4 regions of the Mesorhizobium sp. P160927 genome follow, and region 1 is predicted to be linked to each of the others. Evidence: predicted binding sites of a transcription regulator. Region 1 holds the regulator's gene; each other region holds the start of a gene.
The links. The regulator PhoB, encoded in region 1, activates phosphate uptake and scavenging genes when phosphate is short. The targets are predictions, from matches to a motif close to TGTCATNNANCTGTCAT.

Region 1 (3,205 bases):
CAGCGGCCTCAGCCTGTCCGGCGGCCAGCAGCAGCGGCTTTGCATCGCCCGCACGGTGGCGGTGAAGCCGGAGGTCATCCTGCTCGATGAGCCGGCGTCGGCGCTCGACCCATTGTCGACCGCGAAGATCGAGGAATTGATCGACGAGTTGCAAGCCGACTACACAATCGTCATCGTCACCCACAACATGCAGCAGGCCGCGCGCGTCTCGAAGCAGACGGCTTTCATGTATCTGGGCGAGCTGGTCGAATTCGACAAGACCGAGAAGATCTTCACGTCGCCTCGCGAGAAGCGCACGCAGGATTATATCACCGGCCGCTTCGGCTGATCTCACGCATACGAGGACCAGGATCATGGCCGAACACACAGTCGCAGCCTTCGACGAGGATCTCGGACAGATCAGCAGGCTGATCAGCGACATGGGCGATCTCGCCGGCATTATGGTCGGCGGCGCCACCAAGGCGCTGCTGAATTCCGACAACGCGCTGGCACAGCGCGTCGTCTCCGACGACGCCATCATGGACGCGCGCCAGCGCGAACTCGATGATCGCGCCATCACCCTGATCGCCAAGCGCCAGCCGATGGCCGACGATCTGCGTCATGTGGTCGGCTCGATCCGCATGGCGGGCGATCTCGAACGCATCGGCGACCTTGCCAAGAACATCGCCAAGCGCGTCGGCTCCGTCGGCCTCACCGCCACGCCGCGCGACCTGTCGCATTCCATAGACTCCATGGCGCAGCTGGTGCTGATCCAGGTGCAGGGCGTGGTCGAGGAATATGCGGCCGGCGATGCCGCCGCCCTCGCCAAGCTCAGGAATGACGACGAACGCATCGATGTCAAATACACTTCGGTCTTCCGCGAACTCCTGACCTACATGATGGAGGATCCCCGCAACATCACTGCTTGCACGCATCTTTTGTTCTGCGCCAAGAATCTCGAACGCATCGGCGACCATGTGACCAACATTGCCGAGAATGCGTATTATGTGCTGACCGGCACGCAACTGCCCGCCAACCGTCCGAAGCAGGACGAGACGGCGATGTCGGTGCCGGCGGCTTGACGGCAGGGATGATCAATCGATGATCGCGCCACGCATCATGGTGGTGGAGGACGAGGAGCCGCTGGGCGTGCTCCTCCGCTACAATCTGGAGTCCGAGGGTTACCAGGTCGAGGTGGTGACACGCGGCGACGAAGCCGAGATCCGCCTCCAGGAAAACGTGCCCGACCTCCTGGTGCTCGACTGGATGGTGCCGGCGGTTTCCGGCATCGAACTCTGTCGGCGCCTGCGTATGCGGCCCGAGACGGAGCGGTTGCCGATCATCATGCTGACGGCGCGCGGCGAGGAGAGCGACCGCGTGCGCGGCCTCTCGACCGGCGCCGACGACTATCTGGTCAAACCGTTCTCGACGCCGGAATTCATGGCCCGGGTCAAGGCGCTGCTGCGCCGCGCCAAGCCGGAAGTGTTGTCCAGCGTGCTCAAGGTCGGCGACATCGTGCTCGACCGCGAATCGCACCGGGTCTATCGCAAGAAGAGCGAGATCCGGCTCGGACCGACCGAGTTCCGCCTGCTCGAGTTCATGATGCGCCATCCCGGCCGCGTATTCTCGCGCAGCCAGTTGCTCGACAATGTCTGGGGCGAGACGATCTACATCGACGAGCGCACCGTGGATGTGCATGTCGGCCGCCTGCGCAAGGCGGTAAACAATGGCCGCATGCCCGATGTGATACGCACCATCCGTGGCGCAGGCTACGCGATCCGCGAGGATTGAGATCAGGCCACGTTCTTGCCGGATCTCACCTGCATGCCCGGCGCGAAGATCTCCTGGTCGACGAAGGTGAGCGCGCGCATGGCGCAGCCCTCGCGGATCAGCGGCAATTCGTTCGGCTCTGTATCGAAGGAAATCGACGTCGAATGCTGGCCGCCGGCGGTCTGGGCGATGGCCTCGCGCAAGGCCGGCTCGATCAGATCGAAGGCGGCGGCGCTGACGCCGACCATCGCAACGGGCGCCGGATCGATCAGCGCGAACAGGCTGCCAAGCCCATAGCCCAGCGCCTCCCCGGCCTTGCGATAGGCCTCGCGTTCCGGTCCGTCTCTTTCGCGCGCCGTGGCCGCCAATGCACGCATGTCGGCGTCGCTGACGTCGACCGGTTTGGCGTCCTCACCCATCTGTCCTGCATTGCGCCAGATGGCATAGTTGCCGGCATAGGCCTCGACGCAGCCGCGCCGCCCGCAGCGGCAGAGCGCGCCGCCCGGGCGATGGATCATGTGGCCGAACTCGCCGCCCGAGGAATGGGTGCCTGTGAACAGCTCGCCCTTCAGCACCAGGCCCATGCCGATGCCGTGCGAGAGCAGGATGGCGATGAAGTCGTCGCGGTAGCGCTCGGGGTCGCGCCAGCGCAGCGCCACCGCCATCATGTTGCAGTCGTTCTCCATGGTGGCGGGGATGCCGAATTCGGCTTCGAGTATATCGGCGAAGGCAATGTCCGTCTGGGGCGTGATCGGCGACCACAGCATGGCGCGCGCCTCGGTGTCGGTGATGCCCTGGATCGCCAGCGCGATGCGGGCGATGCTGGCGACGTCGAGGTCGGGATCCTCGAGGCGGCGCCGGACGATGGCCACGCATTCGCCGATCAGCGCCTCGCGCGACATGGTCAGCGTGTCCAGCCGGCGCTGCTCCTCCGATATCACCTGGCCGGCGTAGTCGATGACGGCGACGGAGAGGAAATTCAGCGACAGCACCACGGTCATGACCGCCGCGGCCTCGGGGTTGAGGCCAAGGCCAACCTGCGGCCGGCCGCGTTTCAGTGAGCCGGCCTCGTTCGGCTTGCCTTCGCTCAGGATACCTTCGCCGATCAGGTCGGCTGATATGGCCGATATAGTCGAGTGGCTGAGGGCGGTGGTGGCGGCGATCTCGGTGCGCGAGGGCTGGCCACCCCGGCGCACGGCCCCAATCACCATTGCGCGATTGCGCCGGCGCAGATCGTCGTGGCGGATTCCGACCGACATGATTTCCCTCCCCGTCGCCGCGGTTCTTGACGCCTCCTCGAACACCCTCGGCAACAGGTCGAATACTGGCAGAAGCGGCTGGGGCTGTCATTTATTTATTGCGAGGCTCGAAAAAAGGCTTCCGGCACCTCAAAATCCGTCATAATCGATGTTGACAGGGTTCCGGCGATGGACCAGTGTTTTTTCGAGGCTCGAAA
Region 2 (3,205 bases), 5.8 Mb from region 1:
CTTGATGTCGGTGATCCCCGACGTCTTCAGCGCCAGCCCGATCGAATAGTAGCCGGTGGAGCCGTCGGTCTGCTTGGTGGTGAGGATCGGGGTAACCGCCTTCGGATCCTTGAGATAGACGCTGGCGTAGCCGGAAGCGCCGAGTTCGGCGAAGTCGAGCGTCCCGCCGAGCAGGCCCTGGATGACGCCGTCATAGTCGGCGGCGGGGAACAGCGAGACCTTCTCGAAGCCAAACTCTGCCTTCAGGTGATCGGCCAGGCACTGGTAGTTGCGCAGCCGGTCGGTTTCGTTTTCACCGCCGAGAATGCCGACGCGAAATTCTTTCATGTCGGCGGCATGGGCCATGCTGGTGGCCATGGCGAGCACCGAAACGGCGCTGAAAACCATCTTCCTGAACATCTGTTATCTCTCCTGTAGGTTCCGGCCCCGCGCCGGCAGCGTTCTTGATCTTGACAAGTGCCCTTGACGCGGGCGGACGATCCAGGCTGCTCACTTTTGGCCCGTAATGGGCTCAGTATCCCGGGAATGCGGGTTCGAGCGGTCCGGCGGATGCGGCGATCTTCTGCTTGAAGGCAACACTGGTGGAGGTGATGACCTCCGATATCTCGCCGCCATTGCTGTCGGCGCCATAGACAAGACGCACGGCTTGGCGGTCGAGCTCTTCGGGCGGGCCGTCGAAGACGACCTTGCCGGCGGCCATGCCAATGATGCGGTTGCAATAGGTGCGGGCGGTATCGAGCGTATGCAGATTGGTGACAACGGTGATGCCTTCGCGCAGGTTGATGTCCTGCAGCGAATCCATCACCACCTTGGCGTTGAGCGGGTCGAGCGAGGCGATCGGCTCGTCGGCGAGGATCACCCTGGGCTGCTGCATCATGGCGCGGGCGATTGCGACGCGCTGCTGCTGGCCGCCCGACAGCGTACCGGCGGGCTGAAGTGCGGTGCGGGCGATGTCGAGCCGCTCGAGCGCGGCGACCGCCTCGGCGCACTCGGCGCGCGAAAACATGCCTAGAAGATTGGACAGGGTCGAACGGTGGTTCAGTTTGCCGAGCAGCACGTTGGTCAGCACGTCGAGGCGCGGCACCAGGTTGAACTGCTGGAAGATCATGGCGCAGTCGCGCTGCCAGCGCCGCAGCGGCGAGCCGCGCAGCTGGGAGACCTCGGCGCCGTCAAAAAAAATCGACCCCTGGCTGGGGTCGACAAGACGGTTGATCATGCGAAGAAGAGTTGACTTGCCGGCGCCCGAACGACCGATGACGCCGACCATCTGCCCCTGCGGGATCGAGATGCTGACGTCGCTGACGGCAGTGTTCTTGCCAAATCGTCGGCTGACGCCGCGGATTTCGAGTGTGGCAGAGCTTGCTGACATGGGCTGGTTCCAGTCCGGTCCATATTGATCGTCAGGCACTCGCCTAACGCAGCCACATGAACCTGCCGTGTCGCGATGATGTCAGTTTTGTTACGCTCCACAGGGGCGACGGCTGAAGCGCGTCGCGCTTCAGGTCTTTTGTTTTTATGCATGTCGTTCTCCCGACACCGAGGTCACTTTCGGCGACATGCATTGGCGCCTGGCGGGCGATCAGCCGAGCACCAGCAATTCCTCGAAATGCTTCATGTCGCGGAATGCGCAGAAGGCGGGAGCCTTGATCTCGATCACCGGCGCCTGGCGCGCGAAAAGCGCCAGGCAATCGTCAACCCGCGCCTGCCACGCGGCGGCTCCATCGTCATCAAGGCGCTGGATCTGATAGGCGAAGGTGATGTGGAAGACGTAGGTGTCGTGATCGGGATGGCGGTAGCCGAACGGCACCGCGAGCGCATCGCGCCATTGACGCATGATGCGCACATCCTCGTCCGTCGCGCCGGCGACGGTGAGGCCGGTCGGCAGGATCTCGACCACCTTGATGTTGAATGGGCCGAAGCCCTCGAACCCTTTCAAGCGCCCCAGATAGAGGCGGGTCATGGCGTCGATGCTGGTGTCGAGCGGCACGTCCTGCGGCCAGTAAGGCAAGCGGCGGCGATATTCGATGATGCCCTGGAACAGCGTCATGTGCAGGCTGGAGACCGGCGTGAAGGCGAGGCGGTCGGCATCAGGCATCGCCAGCATCTTCTCGCGGACGGCTAACACCACCGCTTCCGAATGCGAGCCGCTGACCAGATGGCTGACGACGGTGTTGCCCGGCTCGAGGAGGAAGTTGCCTGAGGAATCGTAGCGCGTGCCAAGATGCGCCGGCGACGCCGGGTTAGAGCCGGCGAAGAATCCGGCGAGCGAGGGTTTGATGGTGTCGAGCATGGCGATCTCCTTGAAGGAGATCGCGTCCTGTCCGAGTCCTGTGTCAAGGATATGAACAAGCCGGCGATCTGGCGAAGATGTGAGGGCTATGCCCCTTTGCCCGATGCACTTTCCTCGTATTTCTCCAAAAACGCTTCGGCCGTCAGCTCCCGAAAATCGTCGAGCGCGACGCGCAGCCTTGCGTGATCCCAGTCCCACCAGGCAAGCGCCTGGTAGCGCGCGGCGGTGCGGCGGTCGAAGCGCTCGCGGATCGGTTTTGCCGGTACCCCGGCGACGATGGTGTAGGGCGCGACGTCTTTCGAGACGACCGCTCCGGCGCCAACGGCGGCGCCGTCACCGATGGTGACGCCGGGCAGGACGGTCGAGCCGTGGCCGAGCCAGGTGTCGTGGCCGATGGTGACGCGCTTGGCGCGGCGCTCAGCGAAGAATTCACTCTCATGCTCGGCGTCGTCCCAATAGTCGGAGGCGCGATAGGTGAAGTGGTGGAGCGTCGGCCGCCAGGTCGGGTGGTTGGTGGCGTTGAGGCGCACGCTGGCGGCGATGTTGGCAAACTTGCCGATCGTCGCGCACCAGACCGCGCAGTCCTGCATCATGTAGGAATAGTCGCCGAGCTCGCTTTCCGAAACCCGGCTGCGGTCGGCGATCTCGGTCCAGCGGCCGAGTGTCGAGTTGTGCACCTCCGCCGTCGGGTGAACCAGCGGCGTCTCCGATAGGTTCCTGGTCATGCGGCGAGTTTTCCCGGAGCGAAGGCGGTGACGTCGATGATGCGGTCGGCCACCGCCTCGCGCACATCCTGATCGTGGAAGATGCCGAGCAGGGCAACGTCAGCCGCCTTCTTGGCGGCGATGAGTTCGATCACCACGTCGCGGTTCGTCGCGTCGAGCGATGCGGTCGGCTCGTCGAGCAGCAGGATGG
Region 3 (3,205 bases), 1.4 Mb from region 1:
GGACAAGAAGTGGATCGACGAGAACCTGCACGACTATTTCCGCCACACGGGCCCCAGCCTGTCGCCGTTCAACGCCTGGACCTTGCTGAAGGGCCTCGAGACCTTGCCGCTGCGCGTGCGCCAGCAGACCGAGAGCGCCGGCAAGATCGCCGACTTCCTGGCCGAGCAGCCGCAGATCGCCCGCGTCATCTATCCCGGCCGCGCCGACCACCCGCAGGCCGATATCGTCAAGAAGCAGATGTCGGGTGGCTCGACGCTGATCTGCCTCGACGTCAAGGGCGGCAAGCCGGCGGCCTTCGCCCTGCAGAACGCCCTCGACATCGTGCTGATCTCGAACAATCTGGGCGATGCCAAGAGCCTGATCACCCACCCGGCGACGACCACCCACAAGAATTTGAACGACGAGGCCCGCGCCGAACTCGGCATCGGGCCCGGTACGCTCAGGCTGTCGGTCGGCCTGGAGGATACGGACGATCTGCTGGAAGATATCGCGCAAGCATTGAAGGCCGCCAAATAGGTTTCGTCCAGGCAGCGTCGTCAGCAGCAATCAGGCGCTCGACGGCGTCTCCTCCAGCTCCGCCGTCTTGGTCCGGATGGTCATGGCGTTGCCGCGCCAGTCGACGGCGCCGCCGAGCCAGCCGCGCGCCCAGATGGCCGGGAGCATGACGTCCCGCGCGACCGTCGCCGCGATCATGCGCGTCGAGACGTGCCAACCCTTGGCCAGGGCCAGAGCGCATTCCGGAAGATAGAACGCCGCCAGCACGGCAATCGCGGTCGCCCAGAGGCTGACGCCGGCGCTCCCCGCCGCAACCAGCGCAAGAACCAGCGGGACCGCCGCACCAGTCAGGATCTCGGGCGCGAAGAACAGCGGGAAGGTGACGCGGCGCAGGCGCGCCCAGCGGGCCTGGCGCGACCAGATCTCGCGAAACGTGCGCTGGCCGAGCGGCTGCTCGAAGGGCGCCGCAACGAGGTTGACACGCAGGCCGAGGCCGTTCACCAGCTTGGTCGCGGCGGCGTCCTCGGCGATCTCGGCGGCCAGCGCGCGGATGCCGCCATTGGCGTCCAGCATCGGCTTGTTCCACAGCATGCTCTTGCCCTGCGCGAAGCCGAGGCCGAGCGCCTCGCCGGCATACTGCCAGCGGGCCTGCAATGTGTTCAGGAAGGCGCATTCGACGTCGGCCCAGAAACCATCTGGCCTGGAGCCGATCGGCGTCGAACAGACAAGGCCGGTACGGTGCCGCCACGCCGCCATCATGTGCTCGACATAGTCCCTAGGCATCAGAACGTTGGAATCGGCAAGAATGACCCAGTCGTGGCGCGCAGCTTCCCAGCCTTTGACGCAATTGTTGAGCTTGGGATTGGCGCTGACACGATCGTCGCCGATCAACAGCCGGGCCGGCACCTGCGGAAACCGGGCAATCGCTCTGTTTATCAGTTTGACCACCGGGTCGTCGGCATGGGCGACGCAGAAGATCAGTTCGTAGCGTGGCCAGTCGAGCGCGAAGGCGCGTTCCAGCGTCTCACGTGTGAAGGGCTCGACGCCGCGCGACGGGACGACAATCGACACCGCCGGCGATCTGCCCGCCGGCGGGGCGATCGTGGCGCGCCGTTTCAGCTGTGAAGCGGCAAGCAGGATGCTGGCAGCGTTTGAGAGGATGAGTGCGGTCGAAAGCGAGGCGGATATGAGAGTGAGTTCCATCGAGATCTGGTCACTCCGGAAGTCGGCCCGCGTCGCGGCCGTTTTCAACAGTTCGACAGAGGGCCGAGTCGCCCGGTTCGCGCACACCACCATTGTCGTGTGTCACTTAAATGACATTCTTTGCCGGCACCTGCGTTTCAATCCCAGGCGCGACAAGACGCGCACGTTGACCTGCTCACCGCGAGCGTCGAAAGTCGTCGGATTGTTTTGGAGCCGCTCATGTACCGCGCCGTGACGCGCAACATCGAAGTGCAGGTCAGGCCGTTCTATCTGGAGGATCGTTCGGATCCCCAGGAGAACCGCTACGTCTGGGGCTATCAGATAACGATTGACAACCAGTCTGACGAGTTCGTGCAGCTTCTGTCGCGCTATTGGCATATCACCGATGGTGCCGGCCGGGTCGAGGAGGTGCGCGGGCCGGGCGTTGTCGGCGACCAGCCGGAACTCAATCCCGGCGACAGCTATCAGTACACGTCCGGCTGCCCGCTCTCGACACCCTCCGGGATCATGGTCGGACGCTACACGATGCGCAACAAGCGCGGCGAGACGTTCGACATCGCCATCCCAGCCTTCTCGCTCGATCTGCCGGGGACAAGGCGCACGGTGAACTGAGGGCCGACGGTCACGCTGCCCTCAGCCGCCCTTCGGGCACCTTCTCCCCGCGGAACGGGGAGAAGGAAAGGCTTTACTGAGCCGCAAACTCGGCTGGGTCGAAGTCGTACTGCGTCGAGCAGAATTCGCACGCGACATGGATGCCGCCATCCTCGGTGCTGTCCTTGATCTCCTGCGCGGAGAAGCCTTCGAGGATGCCACGGATCTTGTCGCGGGAGCATGAGCACTGGTCGGCGACGGGAACGCCGCCGAAGACGCGCACGCCATGCTCATGGAAGAGGCGATAAAGCAGCCGCTCGGCGCCGATGGTCGGGTCGATCAATTCGGTCGGCTCGATGGTGCCTAGCAACGCCAGGAGTTCCTGCCAGGAATTATCGGCGGGATCGTGGACTTGCTCGCGCGGATCGCCGTCCCCACCCGGCAGGTCCGGAATGCGCATGCGCTCGGGCGATTGCGGCAGGAACTGCGCCAGGATGCCGCCGGCGCGCCATTGCTCGCGCGCGCCGCCGACACCGGGCGTCAGCAGCTTGGCGACCGAGAGCCTGATATCGGTCGGGATCTGTTCCGACTGACGGAAATAGGTGCGTGCCGCATCTTCCAGCGTTTCGCCATCGAGCTGGACGATGCCTTGATAACGCTGCGTATGAGCGCCCTGGTCGATGGTCAGCGCCAGCACGCCGCTGCCAAGCAGCGTCTGCTGGGACGTCTCACCTGCGGCGACCAGTGCTTCGAGCCGATCCGCATCGAAGCGTGCGTAGGCGCGCAGTGCCGAGGGCGTGGAAAAGTCCGCGACCAGCATGTCGACAGGCCCGTCGGTACGGGTCTGCAGGATGAACTTGCCTTCGAATTTAAGCGAGGTGCCGAGCAGAACGGTCAGCACACAGGCTTCCGCCA
Region 4 (3,205 bases), 4.5 Mb from region 1:
TGCGCTTCCAGATGCCGGTGGCGCGTTCGGTCGCGGTCTTCGACCCGCTTTGCGTCCAGTTGCCGAAATTCGACCAGTCGGCCACCAGCGGCTCGTAGAAGGCGGTGCGGTAGCGCGCCATGGTGTGGCCGGCCGAGAAGAAGTGGCCTCCCGGCTGCACTTCGGCGATCGCCTCGAAGCCAATCGCGTCGTCGTCGCCAGGGGTCGCCGCACAAAGTTCCGCGACCGTCTGCAGCGCCTCGATGTCGGTGACCAGCTTTTCCAGGGAAACGCTCAAGCCCCCTTCCAGCCAGCCGGCCGCGTGGATGCAGACGGTGGCGCCCGCCAGCACCGAGCCCCACAGGGCGAACTGCGTCTCGTGCGCGGCCTGCGCATCCGAAACGTTGGCCGCGCTGCCGCCGCCCGAGCGCCAGGGCAGACCGGTGAAGCGCGCCAATTGGCCCGCACCCAATGTCGCCTTCACATGCTCCGGCGTGCCGAAGGCCGGTGCGCCCGATTTCATGTCGACATTGGAGGAGAAGGAACCGTAGACCACCGGCGCGCCCGGCCGCACGATCTGCGCCAGCGTCAGCCCGGCCAGCGCTTCGGCATGCTGCAAGGTCAGCGCGCCGGCCACGGTGATCGGCGCCATCGCGCCCGCTAGGCAGAACGGCGTGATGATCAGGACCTGGCCCGCCTTGGCGAAATCGATGATGCCTTGCGCCATCGGAATGTCGAGCTGGCGCGGCGAGTTGGTGTTGATGACGGTGTAGCAATGCGCGCCCGAGCGGAACTCGTCCTCGGACAGCCCCCGGGCCAGCCTGATCATCTCGAAACTGTCATCGACCTGCGGCGTGCCGCGCGCGAAAACGAACGGGAATTTGTCCGACAGGGTCAGCTGCGCCCGGTTGACTGCATAGTGGCGGAAACGATTGTCGATGTCCTGCGGTTCGATGCACGGCCCCAGCATGTGCAAGACGTCGAAATGCTGCACCAGCTTGATCAACTCCTCGAAGGCGACCAGCGTTCCGGGCCGCCGGCCGCGCTCGAGATCGGTGACATTGGGCGCGCCGGAACCAGCCAGGAACGTCATCGAGCCCAGTTCAAGCGACAGGTCGCGAGCGCGCGCGCCGGCATAAGCGTGGATCGATCGCGGCGCCGAGGCTAAGACTGCCGCCACCATGTCGCGGCCGATGCGCACCATGTCGGTGTCGGGGTCGACCAGGGCGCCGGCGCGGGCGAGCACCTCGCGCGCCTCGGGCAGCAGCACCTTGATGCCCAGTTCCTCCAGCACGCGCAGCGCCGTGTCGTGGATCGACGCTACCTGGTCGTCGGAAAAGATCGGCTGCGGCAGGAATGGATTCTTCAGCGACCGGTAATTGGGCTTGCGGCTTGATTCGCTGCCTGCCTCGCCCATGCGCCCGCGCCGGCGTTCGCGCCTCGTATCCTGTGCAGCGTCATCGACCATCAGAAAAACTCCTCCTTATTGCCGCACCGCCCCGCGTCGGGGATCGTAGACCGAGGCCGCGATGACCCGCGCCGTCCGTTCGACGCCGACAATGTGCACGCAAAGCGCCATCCCCTCCCCGGCGAAACCGTCGTCCACCAACGCCAGCGCGACGCTCTTGCCGATCGTGTAGGCAAATCCGCCCGAGGCGCCGACAACGCCACCCCCGATGACCACTGCGCGATAGCGCGGCTTCAAGGCTTCCCCTCCCGGTCCGGTCGAAGCCGGCACCATATTCGTACTAGACATAAGTGTCTAATAGGGCAGGCACGCTCCATGGGAGGTCACTAATCCCGCTCTCCAGCTTTTTTTATCCGCACATGGAGATACCGGCGGACCCGTATCGCGCACTGTCACGCAAGCATCATGTTGACGCCTTAGATCGCTTTCGGGGAGGCACGCGCCGCATCATCGATGCGGCACCTCTTTTGATTTTCCTTCGGCCGCTCCGGCGTGCTTCGTCATAAAGAGGATTGTCCATGAAACCCCTGCACCGAACCGCCTCGCTTGGCGTCGCGCTGGCCTTGTTCACCGCCCTCACCCCGGCGCTTGCCGATGGCGTGGCCTATATCAACAAGGGCCTCGTCGGCGTCGGCCGCATCCCGGCCGACCAGCGCGACAAGTTCGGCGAGACCTTCGGCTCGGGCTCGGGCATGGCGATCGACATGTCGGGCTGGACGCATGATGCCGGCATCTACAAGGGATCGCTCTGGCTCCTGCCCGACCGTGGCTACAATGTCGCCGGCACCACCGACTACCGGCCGCGCCTCAACACCATCGCCATCGAATTCACGCCTGCCGCGCCGGGCGCTGCTTCCGCGGCCGGCCAGGAGCAGACGGGCGTCAAGGCGACGCTTGCCGACAGCATGCTTCTGACCGACGACAAGGGCGCCGATGCCACCGGCCTCGATCCGCTGTCGGACGTACGCGCCGCGGCCGGCGACATGCCGATGCTGCCCGTCGCCACCAATGGCAAGCTTGCGCTCGACAATGAAGCCATCGTGCGGCTGCCGGACGGCTCGATGTTCATCTCCGACGAGTACGGCCCCAACATCTACAGGTTCTCCGCGCAAGGCCGCCTGATGTCGGCGACCCAGCCGCCCGCGGCCCTCGTGCCGATGCGCAAGGGAGCGCCGAACTTCTCCTCCGACAACCCCGGCCCGGGCGCCGCCGACCCTGATCCGAAGGATCCCGAAACCGGGCGCCAGAACAACCAGGGCCTCGAAGGCATGGCGATGACGCCGGACGGCAAGTTCCTGATCGCCGTGCTGCAGTCGGCGCCGAGGCAGGACGGCGGCGATTCACCCTCGACACGGCAGAACACGCGGGCGCTGGTCTACGATGCTTCCGACCTCGCCCATCTGAAGCTCGCGCATGAATATGTCGTGCCGCTGCCGGTGTTCAAGGATGCCAAGGGCAAGACCAAAATCGCCGCGCAGAGCGAGATCGTGGCGCTTTCGGACACATCCTTCCTGATGCTGGCGCGCGACAGCGGCAACGGCCAGGGCCTGAAGAAGGGTGACGCTTCGCTCTACCGCCAGATCAACATCGTCGACGTCTCCGGCGCGACCGACATCGCGGGCGGCGCCTTCGACGCGGCCGACAAGCCGGTCGCACCCAAGGGCGTGCTTGATCCCTCGGTGACGCCGGCCAAGCTGACGCCGTTCATCGACATCAACGACGCCACCGCGCTTGGCCACTTCGGCCTGCACAATGGCG

Region 2: the regulator PhoB is predicted to act here: its motif matches at 1,448-1,464, upstream of phnC (phosphonate ABC transporter ATP-binding protein).
Region 3: the regulator PhoB is predicted to act here: its motif matches at 1,799-1,815, upstream of AC3CB8_RS08215 (ceramide glucosyltransferase).
Region 4: the regulator PhoB is predicted to act here: its motif matches at 1,838-1,854, upstream of AC3CB8_RS23235 (esterase-like activity of phytase family protein).

The regions. Positions count from the first base shown of each region.
Region 1 is NZ_JBYMDW010000001.1:246,265-249,469, reverse strand. It holds gene pstB (phosphate ABC transporter ATP-binding protein PstB) at 1-328, shown strand, start outside; gene phoU (phosphate signaling complex protein PhoU) at 354-1,061, shown strand; gene phoB (phosphate regulon transcriptional regulator PhoB) at 1,081-1,770, shown strand; gene AC3CB8_RS01215 (ROK family protein) at 1,773-3,008, opposite strand.
Region 2 is NZ_JBYMDW010000001.1:6,022,743-6,025,947, reverse strand. It holds gene phnD (phosphonate ABC transporter substrate-binding protein) at 1-399, opposite strand, end outside; gene phnC (phosphonate ABC transporter ATP-binding protein) at 512-1,369, opposite strand; gene AC3CB8_RS29510 (DUF1868 domain-containing protein) at 1,580-2,290, opposite strand; gene AC3CB8_RS29505 (DapH/DapD/GlmU-related protein) at 2,377-3,015, opposite strand; gene phnL (phosphonate C-P lyase system protein PhnL) at 3,012-3,205, opposite strand, start outside.
Region 3 is NZ_JBYMDW010000001.1:1,659,748-1,662,952, reverse strand. It holds gene AC3CB8_RS08220 (O-succinylhomoserine sulfhydrylase) at 1-517, shown strand, start outside; gene AC3CB8_RS08215 (ceramide glucosyltransferase) at 548-1,699, opposite strand; gene apaG (Co2+/Mg2+ efflux protein ApaG) at 1,919-2,311, shown strand; gene AC3CB8_RS08205 (Hsp33 family molecular chaperone) at 2,385-3,205, opposite strand, start outside.
Region 4 is NZ_JBYMDW010000001.1:4,758,154-4,761,358, forward strand. It holds gene AC3CB8_RS23225 (trimethylamine methyltransferase family protein) at 1-1,447, opposite strand, end outside; gene AC3CB8_RS23230 (glycine cleavage T C-terminal barrel domain-containing protein) at 1,463-1,735, opposite strand; gene AC3CB8_RS23235 (esterase-like activity of phytase family protein) at 1,966-3,205, shown strand, end outside.